DNA from 2 places in the Undibacterium sp. genome. Region 2 is predicted to be linked to the other one. Evidence: riboswitches for the same ligand, from Rfam matches in the RefSeq annotation. Region 2 holds a riboswitch; the other holds the start of a gene.

Region 1 (6,161 bases), on a different contig from region 2:
TGATACTTATGTGCACTTATTGCAATGGAGTGCCATCCTGCATGAAGTGGGAATGGTGATTTCGCATACCGGTTATCACAAGCATGGTGCTTACATGATAGAAAATGCCGACATGGCGGGCTTTACCACACGTGAGCAAAGAGTGATGAGCAAGCTCATCCTTAGTCAGAAAGGTAATCTGCGCAAGGTGGGTGATGGCTTGGCTGACCAGGATTTTGCCAAGGCAGTGCTGGCCCTGCGCCTGGCGGTGATGCTTATGCATTCACGTGCAGAAATTGATTTTGAAGATGTGCGTTTGAAAATGAAGGGTAGGGTTGAGCTGGAAATGAAACGTGACTGGGTCAGTGTTCATCCTACAGTGGCCTACTGGTTGCAAAAAGAAATTGAAGCCTGGCGTGAGATAGGTGTGGATTTTTTGGTTCGGGCAAATGTGTAATTTTGCTGTGTCTTGCTCAGCTATCCTTGCCCTCGCAATTGTGCAAGGCAAGGATTGATACAATCAAATGCAATCAGTGACCATGATGGACCTGAATACGCGGCCCAGGAGTTTTCCAGACTTGTTATAGGCTTCGAAAATTACCGTGCCGCCAAATTTGTTGGCTTTACTGCCCGCTCCGCCCACCATATCGTAATAGTGAACCTTGACCACTTCCTTTAAATGAAATGAAACGAGCGGTCTTTTTCCTGCATATGTATCCTGCTGCAATTTATGGATATGAATGAGGGCTATTTCTGCTTCATTGAGCTTGCCAAAGGCGGCTAAATACGGATCTGTTTCATAGTCCAGTACAGGTGATATCGGGTACTCTTTTATCTTGATATCCTGATTGGCGGGCTTGCCATCAATTTTCCCTGTGAGTTTACCGTCAGCCAGTTTATCTATCTGTATGTCAAACTGACGTTTGCCATTCCCAAAATCTGGGAAGTTGGCTCGGCATTTCAATACCTCTTCCGCACCTGCAAGACTGGCAAGCAGGCTGCCTGCGATCACAAAAATATACTTGAAGATGTTCCACATGTCACGACCCATAGGTTTGCTTGAATGCGAGCTAAGAATGACATAGTCTGGATGCCATGCAACGCGTTGTCTACAAGGTATTGAATATTAGTACCACGGGCAATAAAAAAGCGATGCTAAATAAATCTGACATCGCTTTTTGAACAGGGCATGCTGTATCAGAAATCGAATTGTGCCGACACTTTGTATGTGCGTGGCGCACCAGGGAATAGATAACCACCCAGTGATTGCGTTACATCACGCCAGTAAAACTTGTCCAGCGCATTATCGATATTGAAGCGTAGGGTGGTAGCTGTATTACCAATTTGCGTGGTATAGCGCGCACCCAGATTCATGAGATGGTAACCTGGCACAGTAACACTATTGTCCGGGCTGAAAGCCTTGCTGCTGGCATATTGCCAGCTTGCATTCACATTCAAGCCCTTGAATTCTGCTACTGCATAATCAGCATAAATAGTGGATTTGAAGCGTGGCACATTCATGACACGCTTGTCGTCGAGACTGCTGAAGCCGGTGTTTTGCTGTTTAGCATCCAGCGCAGTCAGGCTGGCACCTAGATTCAACTGTGATGTCAGTTTGCCCTGTGCAGAGAGTTCCAGGCCTGTGTGCAGTGCTTCGCCATTGCTGACATAGGTATTGCTGCTATTGGTATATTCCAGCGGCTTCTTGATGCGGAAGATGGCTGCAGACAGGCTCAGGTCGCGCAGTACGTCAGCTTTCACACCAAATTCAATTTGCGTGGATTTGCCTGGGTTCAGCATTTTGTTTTCATTGCTGGTGCCAAAAGGGGCGATGCCACCATGTTCCAGACCTTGCGCAAAACTGCCGTAGACCGACACTTGCAGCGTCGGTTTGAATACCAGCGCTGCCGTTGACAGTAGCTTGTTCTGGTCATAGCCAGGGTTATCAAACTGAGTGCGCGAGATATTCAAATGGCGCAGACCCAGATGCAATTTAAAGTCATCTTGCAGACTGATAATGTCTTGTACAAATGCAGACCATTCCTTGTCTGTGCGGCGCAAGAAAGCCGGGCCGGTTTTATTTGCCGATGGCGTGACGCTGACAGGGTGGAACAAATTGCTGCTGCCTGCATAGTCATAGATGTAGTCACCAAAATAATCCTTGCGCTGCGAATTACTGAGACCAAGTGCCAGTTCGTGCTGCATGCCACCCGCATTGAATTTACCATTCAGCAGGGCTTGAGTGCCCCAAAGTGATTTGGATTCATTTACGCTTTGGTAGTCATACACGTCATAGTCGCCATTCGCGCAATAGCCAGGGTACAGATTGGCTGCACCACATCCGTAAGGGAAGGCAGTGTAGTCATCACGTTTGAATTCATGCTTGTTGACAGCGACACTGGCACGCCAGTCAGCATTGATCAGGTACTCATAACGCAGCCCCAGATTGCTGTTGCGGGTATCTACAGGCCTGGCCCAAGGCTGTGAATTCAGCATCAAGTCAGCAGGAACGCCGCGTGGCAAATCCGTACCATTGAATAATTGAAAGCCAGGTACAGACAATTGCGATTTATGCTGATAGTCAGCATCGAATTGCAGCAGGGCTTGCGGTGTGATGTGCCAGTCAAATGCTGCAGAGACGAACTGGCGCTGACCATCCGCACCTTTGACGTAAGAGCGCAGACGTTCACCCGCTGCATTGATGCGGAAACCAAACTGCTTGTCGTTGGAATTATCACTGATGTCCGCTGCGCCATACACGGTACCGCGCTCACTGATTTCAAAAGTGGCTGAACGAACCGCATAGCTGGCAGGGCGTTTGGTCACATAATTGATGATACCGCCCGGCGTGCCGAAGCCAGCCTGGAAACCTGCGATACCCTTGAGGATTTCTATACGTTCCTTGTTTTCCAAAGGAATAGAGGCATCACCAGGAATGGCAAAACCATCCTTGCGGTAGCTGCTGGAGTTATCGAGGGCAAAGCCGCGTATCGAGAATTGCTCGGCATAACCGATGGCGTTATAGGCGTCATTGACACTGGCGTCATATTTCATCGCATCAGTGGTCTGGCGTATGCGCAGGTCCTGCATCTGAGCTGTGTTGAAGGCATTGACTGAGTTTGGCGTATCCAGTAGCGCTGCATCAATGAAACCAGTGACCTTACTGCGTTCTACTTTGGCTTCATTGCTTTTGCTGCTTGTGATTGTCACTTCTGGCAGTGATTTATCATTGCCAGCTGTGCTCTGGGCATGGGCAGATGAGAGCAACAGGAAAGCCTGGGCGATGGAGAGTGCGATGACGGTGGGGCGTAATACAGTAAGGTTGGACATTGTTTGCTCTTAATGCGTTGTGGGTGACAGCGCGGGAGCAAACAAAGAAGCAAGAAGAGCCGGGACTTTGCGCTTCCCTTCGCTGGCATTATCCAGATCAGGTAGAAGGGACTCTCTCACCCGGAAATATTATTTCCAGGACCCCTAGCGTAGGCGGCAGTTTAACACGAATCCATTTACATGGCCTTTTTGGAGCAATTGGCGCTTAACTGCCTTGCTTTGCTCCAATTTTGACAGTGCGGAAATTGCGCCATAAACCTTCCGCCGAATAGACGACCAGCGCTGCCCAGATGGCGATAAAACCGGCCAGCTTGTTGATGTCGAAGGGCTCGTGATATAGCCAGACACCCAGCAATAACTGCACCAGTGGTGAAATGTATTGCAATAATCCCAGGGTCGTCATCGGTATGCGGCGGGCACCAGCAGCAAACAATAACAAGGGGATGGCGGTAATTGGGCCGCTGATGAGCAACAGCATCTTGATGTCTATACTGCTGGAGGCAAAGCTGTTTTGTCCATGAAAAGTCATCCAGCATAGCCAGCCAAAGGCAAACGGAAAGAGCAGGGCGGTTTCCAGTGACAAGCCTTCCAGTGCACCCAGGGCCGAGGTCTTGCGCAGCAAGCCATAAGTGCCAAAGGTCGTAGCCAGCACCAGGCCTATCCATGGCAGGTGACCAGTCTGTATTGTCAACCAGGCGACGCCTACTGCAGCTAATGCTACCGACAGCCATTGACCAGGGCGCAGTTTCTCCCGCAACAAGACTGAGCCTATGAGGATATTGACGAGAGGTGTGATGAAATAACCGAGACTGGCATCAACGATGTGACCATGATTGACTGCCCAGATATACACAAACCAGTTGGCGGATAAAAGTACGGCGCTAAGTGCAAAGCCGCCTATCAGTTTTGGTTGCCTGAATGCGGTACTGACCCAGGCCCATTGCTTGCGCCAGGTCAGTACGCCAACCAGAAAAAGCAGTGACCACAGCATGCGGTTTAGCAGAATTTCCAGTGCCGGTATGTCGTGCAGGGTCTTGAAATAGATGGGGAACAAGCCCCAGAGAAAATACGCGGAGCCAGCAAACAAAATACCTTGGCGCATGAGAAGCAATCAGTAAGGCTTGCGGCAGCAAGCAAGGCAAACATTATCGCTTGAAAAGTAATTCTTTGCTGCCAGCGCCTATTTGCTTCTTGCTGTGACCAGATGCTTGCAAAGTGCTTCGGTACCATCGAGTATGCGTGGCCCGGCGCGATTAAGCCAGTCCCCCTTGACTGCATAGAAATTGTTTTTCTTTACTGCCGTCAGGATGGGGTATTGCTTCCAGTCTGCCATGCTGTCGATATTCTCACCACTGCTGAGGATGACGTCTGGGTTGGCAGCCAATACAGCCTCATTTGTGATGGTTGAACTTAGGTCTTTGAGTTGGCCAAATACGTTTTTGCCACCACACAGCCGTATGGAGTCTGACACCATATGCGTGTCATTGATGGTCATCAACGGCCTGCGCACCATTTGATAATACACGCCGACCGGTGTTGCCCCAGCTGGCAATTGATAAGTTTTGCGCAGACTGTCAAGACGCTGCCTGAACTTTTGTGCATTGGCTTTACCAGTACTACCAGTGCCAGCCAGTGTCGCTAGTCTTTCTATCGAAGTTGCCACCGTTTCAAAGTTGTGTGGCTCACTTTCAAAGACGGTGATGTGGTTGCTGCGCAATTTGTTGGCCAGGATTTTCGCATTGCCTGTACCCCAGACGATGACCAGATCAGGTTTGAGGGCAAGCAGGCGCTCCAGATCCAGGGCAAAAATATTGCCTATCGATGGCAGTTTTTTCGCGGCTTCGGGATAGTCGCTATAGTCGGTTACTGCAATGATATTATTTGCTGCACCTGCCTCGAATAGCATCTCGGTAATATGTGGAGCGAGGCTGATGATGCGTTGCGCTGGTTTCTCTAGCGTGACCTGGCGTTGCGCATCATCCAGTACAGTGATGGCGGCGTGCGAAGTATTTGAAACTAGGCTTCCTGCCAGGCAGGCTGCAAGCACAGCACTGCCTGTTAATAGCGGAAAAAAGCGCATCAGATTTCCAGATTGTCGATCAGGCGTGTGCCACCCAGTTTGGCTGCAGCGACTACTACCAGCGGCGATTGCTGGGCGATATCGCCCGCAGATGGTGGTTGCAGGTCAGCGCGCTTGCGTATCGAGATGTAATCCGGTTTCCAGTTGCGTGTCGCCAGTTTTGCCATGGCCTGACGTTCGAGTTCAAACATATCAAGATGGCCGCCGCGTACTTCTTGTGCGACTTCGTTTAAGACCTTGTACAAGGCGGGTGCCTCAGCGCGTTCTTCTGGCGACAAATACATATTGCGTGAAGATAGTGCCAGGCCATCTTCTGCCCTGAAAGTTTCAGCTGCGATGATTTCAGTCGGCAGGGCAAATTGCTTGCTCATATTGCGTACTATCATGAGCTGCTGATAATCTTTTTTACCGAATACGGCAACGCGTGGCTGCACGCAAGAGAACAGTTTCAGTACAACAGTAGTGACGCCAGCAAAGAAACCGGGACGGAATTCACCTTCGAGTATATTGCCCAGGTCATCTGGTGGGCGCACTCGATACTCTTGCGGTTCTGGGTACAGGTCTTTTTCAGTCGGTGCAAACAAGACATACACGCCTTCTTTTTCCAGTTTCTCTACGTCAGCCTGGAAAGTGCGCGGGTATTTGTCGAAGTCTTCATTCGGGCCAAACTGCAGGCGGTTCACGAAAATCGAAGCGACAACAGGGTCACCATGTTTTTTTGCCAGCCGCATCAGGGATAAATGCCCTTCATGCAAATTGCCCATGGTTGGGA
Region 2 (6,161 bases):
TAGAAGCAAACCAGGCAGAAAAACGCATACGCCACCTGGCCTTCAATGATGTGCTGACGGGTTTGCCGAATCGTACTCAGTTTCTCGATCAACTGGGGCGCAGGTTGGCACTGGCAAAAGAGAACGGCGAATCGGTAGCCGTGCTGTTCCTGGATCTGGACAGGTTCAAGAACGTCAATGACACCCTGGGCCATGATGTTGGCGACCGCCTCCTGATCGCTGTCGCCCAACGCATACGCCGCAGCGTGCGCAATGCCGATTGCGTGGCACGCCTGGGTGGTGATGAATTTACCGTAGTACTGAGTGAGTTGGCTGACCCGGCGGCCGCCGCATCGGCTGCGCAAAATATCTGTCGTACCCTGGCCAAACCCTTCCAGATAGATAGCCACGATATTTTTGTGACTGCAAGTATCGGTATCTCGGTCTATCCGAATGACGGAATGGATGTCGGCACCCTGGTCAAGCATGCCGATACCGCCATGTACCGGGCCAAGAAAACCAATACCGACTTTCAGTTCTTTGAAGCAGCGATGGAACATTCCATCTCTGAGCGAGTGCGTCTGGAAAATGACTTGCGCCGTGCGCTGGAACGTAATGAACTGGCAGTGTTTTACCAGCCACAGGCGCGCATCGATACCGGCGAGATCATAGGCATGGAAGCACTGGTTCGCTGGTTTCATCCCAGCCGCGGTATGGTATCGCCGCTGGAATTCATTCCCATGGCAGAAGAGACAGGTCTCATCATCGCACTGGGTGAGTGGGTCTTGCGCACAGCTTGCGCGCAAATGCGCAACTGGATGGATAAAGGCTTAGGGCATTTGCGGGTCGCGGTGAATTTATCGGTCAGTCAGTTGCTTGAAAAGGATTTCGCCAGCACGGTAGAGCAAGTGTTGATCGACACAGGTTTGCCAGCCAAATTGCTGGAGTTGGAAATTACCGAAAGCACTTTGATGGAGCATGCGCAAGATACCCTGGCAGTACTGGACCGATTGCGCAGCCTGGGTGTCAGACTGACCATTGATGATTTCGGTACTGGCTATTCATCGCTGTCTTACCTCAAGCGCTTTCCTGTCGACATCATCAAGATAGACCGCTCTTTCGTGCGCGATATTCCCGGCGATGTCGACGATGCTGCCATCGTCACTGGTATCATTGCGCTGGCCCATAGTTTGCGTCTGGAAGTGGTGGCCGAAGGTGTGGAAACCCGCGAGCAACTGGATTTCCTGCGCACGCAGTCTTGCGACATCCTGCAAGGTTTTTATTTAAGCAAGCCGATACCAGCACAACAGTTGGAAGATGAAATATTGAGCCAGGTCGGCAGCGTATTTCTGGATCAACAGGGAAAATAAAAAGATGGGCTATTGCGTCCGCGCAGTAGCACCAGTACGAGAGACCAAGACAGATCAATGAGGGCTTGCATGCTGCAGCTTCACACTTTCAGATGGAAAAACAGCCTGGTGCAGGGATTGCTTAGCATCAGTTTTCTGGGTATGAATGCGTCTGTCTATGCGCAAGCAAAAACTGATTTTTCTGAGATTAAATCGATACATACATTGTCCGATAGCGACAACACGGCAGCACTGAAAAAATTACAGGAATACAAGGAGAAATTAGGCAAGGATGCCGACTATGTGCTGCGCGCAGAAGTCTTGAAAACTCTGATAGGCATCTTGTATGACGCAGGAAAAATCAAGGAGGCTGATGCTGCTAATGCAGAGTTGCTGCAACTGGCAAAATCCCGCAATGATAATGACATGATCAGCCTGGCCCTGATAGGTGAGGCTTTTCAATTGATGGATCAGGGCAAGTTTGCCATGGCTCTGGTCAAGCTGAATGACATACAGCAGAGCTTGCGCGATACCAAAAATGCTGAAGTTATCATGCGTTTGAATATCGCTTTTGGCATGGTGCAAATGGCGATAGGCAATTTTGATAAGTCACTCTCGTATTTTCTCGAAGCCCTGAAGCAGACAGACCAGATACCACGTCGCCAGGTGCAGGCCAAGCTGTACCGCATGGAGTCCATCGCCAGGCTGTACCTGCATATGCATAATGCGGAAAAGGCACTGGAAACTACCAATGATGCATTGGCGATGCAACCCAAAACAGAATCGCCCAAAATTATTTCATCACTGCAAATGACGCGCGGTCTGGCCCTGATTGATCTCGGGCGGCATGACGAAGCTTTTGAAGCCTACAAAATCGTATTGCAAATTGCCAATGAGGCTGGCATGCCAGCGTTGGCAGCAACGGCTCTGGGCAATATATCTGACTATTACCTGAACGTGCGCAAATTTGCCGAGGCGGAGCGCGCAGCCCGGTTTTCTCTGGAAAAAGCCCTGTCTGTACAAGATCCTTTTTCCATCGCTATTGCCAAAGCAAACATTGGTTTCGCTCTGGCCGGCCAAAAGAAGTTTTCTCAGGGGATAGAATACATCAATGAGGCCAAGAAATTTTTCATGGAAACTGGCTCCAAGTCGGATGTAGAAAGTTTGCTCAGTGAAATCGGCAATATGTTTGAAGCTGCCGATATGCACAAGGAAGCTCTGGCGATAGTACGCGAACAGCAAAAACTCAGCGATGAATTATTCAGGTCCGACCGGGCCAGGGCAGTGGCTACCTTGCAGGAGCAATTCAATGCGGAACAAAGAAAAAAACAGATTGAATTGCTGGCTCGTGAAAATCAATTGAAAGATGCAGAGATAGAAAACCGTCAGTTACAGCAAGTCATACTCATGCTGGCAGGTGTGTTGATGGTGATGGTCGGTGCGGTGATTTTCTTCCTTTATCAGCGGGTGCGCAGGACCAATGAAAAACTGCGTGAAGCGAATGAGCAACTTGAATTTCATGCCGTGCGTGACCCTCTTACAGGCTTGTACAACCGTCGTTCTTTTGTCGATATGATGAAAGGAAGGATCATCTTGCCGGAGGGAGAGCGACGCGAAGATGCGCTCGAAAACCCGGATTGCCTGATACTCATGGATATCGATCATTTTAAGAATATCAACGATAACCATGGCCATGCTGCAGGGGACGCCGTGCTGGTTGAGGTGGCGCGTCGTCTACGTAGTACGGTGCGCGACAGTGACATGGTCTTGCGTTGGGGCGGAGAAGAATTTCTGATTTATTCACCGCGCACCAACCCTGCTCAGTTGAAAAACCTGGTGGACCGTATCCTGCGTAGCATAGGCGAAGAAAGCATGGAGGTAGATGGCATGCTGGTGCCAGTCACGCTGACTGCAGGTTTCATCAGTCTGCCATTTTCTGGACTGCCAGAAGCTGTTTGTAACTGGGAAAAAGCCTTGCAAATTGCCGACATGGCGCTGTACCTGGGCAAGGTCAATGGCCGCAACCGTGCCTATGGTGTCAGCAAATTATTGATTGCTTATGAAGAAGCCTTGCCCGTACTCGATCATGATTTATCTGCCGCTATCAAGGCAGGTATGGTGGAGTTGGCAGAAGTGCATGGACCGGTCCGGCAAGCCGACAACCCTCAACCTGCTTCGCAGGGCACGCAAGATGCTGACTTGACCAGCATCATCAAATAAATCACCTGAGTTTAAAAAAGTCGTATAATCTGGCGTCGTCGCGGTTCTGGATTCACTTTCAGAACCCGAAGAAAAATGCTAGGGGTCCTGCCATCAATCTTGTTGGCGGGTGAGAAATACCCTCGAACCTGATCTGGATAATGCCAGCGAAGGGAAGCTGCCGAAGTTTGTGCCGCCCGTATTATGTTTGATCTATGCGCGCACCTTTTTTGGAAACTCCTTTGCTGGCTCCATGCCAACAAAGCAAAGGAGCCAAAATGAACGCCAACCCGCAATTCTTGTCCGCTACCGCCACGGTAGACGAGGCAGCCATACAGCCACTGCCGAACTCACGTAAAACCTATATACAGGGCAGCCGCCCCGATATTCGCGTACCCATGCGCGAAATCAGCCAGTCGGATACACCAGCCATGTTCGGCTCGGAAAAAAATCCGCCTATCTATGTCTACGATACCTCCGGCCCTTACACCGATCCCGATGTAAAAATCGATATCCGCTCTGGCCTGGCATCTGTACGCGGCGCCTGGATAGCCGAGCGCAATGACACCGAAGAACTGGCTGGCCCTACTTCAGAATACGGTATTGCCCGCCTGCATGACCCCAAACTGGCTGAGCTGCGTTTCAACCTCAAACGCCTGCCACGCCGTGCACTGGCAGGCAAGAATGTCTCGCAGATGCACTATGCACGCCAGGGCATCATCACGCCGGAAATGGAATTTGTTTCCATCCGTGAAAACCTGCGCAGAAAAGAATATCTGGAAAACCTGAAAGCTTCCGGCCCCATGGGCAACAAGCTGGCAGAAGTCATGGGCCGCCAGCATCCAGGCCAATCTTTTGGCGCCTCCATTCCAGCAGAAATAACGCCAGAATTTGTGCGTTCAGAAATCGCCCGTGGCCGCGCGATTATTCCTGCTAACATCAATCATCCAGAGATAGAGCCCATGATCATAGGCCGTAATTTCCTGGTCAAGATCAATGCCAATATCGGTAATTCAGCAGTTACCTCTTCCATCGGCGAAGAAGTCGAAAAAATGACCTGGGCAATACGCTGGGGTGGTGACAATGTTATGGACCTGTCCACAGGAAAACACATACACGAAACCCGCGAATGGATCATTCGTAATTCACCCGTACCTATCGGCACCGTGCCCATCTATCAGGCACTGGAAAAAGTGAATGGCAAGGCAGAGGACCTGACCTGGGAAATTTTCCGTGACACGCTCATCGAACAGGCAGAGCAGGGCGTCGATTACTTCACCATCCATGCTGGTGTGCGCCTGCAGTATGTGCCAATGACGGCCAAACGCCTGACCGGCATTGTGTCACGTGGTGGTTCCATCATGGCCAAATGGTGTCTGGCTCATCATAAAGAAAGCTTTTTGTACGAGCATTTCGAAGATATCTGCGAAATCATGAAAGCCTATGACGTGTCTTTCAGCCTCGGTGATGGCCTGCGCCCTGGTTCCATCTATGACGCCAATGATGAAGCACAGTTAGGTGAATTGAAAACCCTGGGGGAATTGACCCAGATCGCCTGGAAGCATGATGTGCAAGTCATGATAGAAGGCCCTGGTCATGTGCCCATGCACCTGATCAAAGAAAACATGGACCTGCAACTGGAGCAATGCCATGAGGCACCGTTCTATACGCTGGGCCCATTGACGACTGACATCGCTCCAGGCTACGACCACATCACGTCCGGCATAGGTGCCGCACAAATAGGCTGGTATGGAACGGCCATGCTGTGCTATGTGACACCGAAAGAGCATCTGGGTTTGCCGAACAAGGTCGATGTCAAGGATGGCATCATCACTTACAAAATCGCTGCTCATGCCGCCGACCTGGCAAAAGGCCATCCCGGTGCGCAGATCCGTGACAATGCCCTGTCCAAGGCACGTTTTGAATTCCGCTGGGAAGACCAGTTCAACATCGGCCTCGACCCCGACAAGGCACGCGAATTCCATGATGAAACTTTGCCCAAGGATTCTGCCAAGGTTGCCCATTTCTGCTCCATGTGCGGACCACATTTCTGCTCCATGAAAATCACGCAGGAAGTACGCGACTATGCGAATGCACAAGGCATCAGCGAGATTCAGGCGTTGAAACAGGGCATGGAAGTCAAGGCCGTTGAATTCATCAAATCCGGTGCAGAAATCTACAAGAAGCAATAGTCATGGTGGAGATACAGCTTAATGGAGAGGTGCGGCAACTGAGCAGTGCGCTGCTGGCAGATTTGATTGCAGAACTGAATCTGTCGCAGCAGACGATTGCGGTGGCGGTGAACCGGCAGATTATTCCACGGTCGCATTGGGAAGAGCATCAATTGCAAGGCGATGACAAGGTGGATGTTGTACGTGCTATAGGTGGTGGTTGAGGTTTAAGCTCCTTCCCCTTGAAGGGGAAGGAGTCAAACAGCCAAATGGCTTCCAAAATTTTGGAGAAAAAACATGAACACAGAAAACAACCCAGGCTTAACAATAGCCGGAAAAACCTACCGCTCCCGCCTTTTGGTCGGCAGCGGCAAATACAAAGACCTCGAACAAACCCGCCTGGCAACAGAAGCCAGTGGTGCCGAGATCATCACGGTGGCAATACGCCGCGTGAACATAGGGC

The links. Region 2 has a riboswitch for thiamine pyrophosphate ahead of thiC (phosphomethylpyrimidine synthase ThiC). Riboswitches for the same ligand answer to the same signal wherever they lie in the genome.
Region 1: linked by a shared signal. The riboswitch ahead of Q8K39_RS19225 (TonB-dependent siderophore receptor) and the one ahead of thiC (phosphomethylpyrimidine synthase ThiC) in region 2 are both predicted to bind thiamine pyrophosphate.

The regions. Positions count from the first base shown of each region.
Region 1 is NZ_JAUXQE010000036.1:167,211-173,371, forward strand. It holds gene Q8K39_RS19215 (Ppx/GppA phosphatase family protein) at 1-436, shown strand, start outside; gene Q8K39_RS19220 (hypothetical protein) at 500-1,030, opposite strand; gene Q8K39_RS19225 (TonB-dependent siderophore receptor) at 1,177-3,309, opposite strand; TPP riboswitch at 3,367-3,465, opposite strand; gene rarD (EamA family transporter RarD) at 3,515-4,411, opposite strand; gene Q8K39_RS19235 (cobalamin-binding protein) at 4,490-5,389, opposite strand; gene panC (pantoate--beta-alanine ligase) at 5,389-6,161, opposite strand, start outside.
Region 2 is NZ_JAUXQE010000027.1:13,444-19,604, reverse strand. It holds gene Q8K39_RS14105 (EAL domain-containing protein) at 1-1,349, shown strand, start outside; gene Q8K39_RS14100 (diguanylate cyclase) at 1,419-3,548, shown strand; TPP riboswitch at 3,619-3,720, shown strand; gene thiC (phosphomethylpyrimidine synthase ThiC) at 3,806-5,719, shown strand; gene thiS (sulfur carrier protein ThiS) at 5,722-5,922, shown strand; gene Q8K39_RS14085 (thiazole synthase) at 5,996-6,161, shown strand, end outside.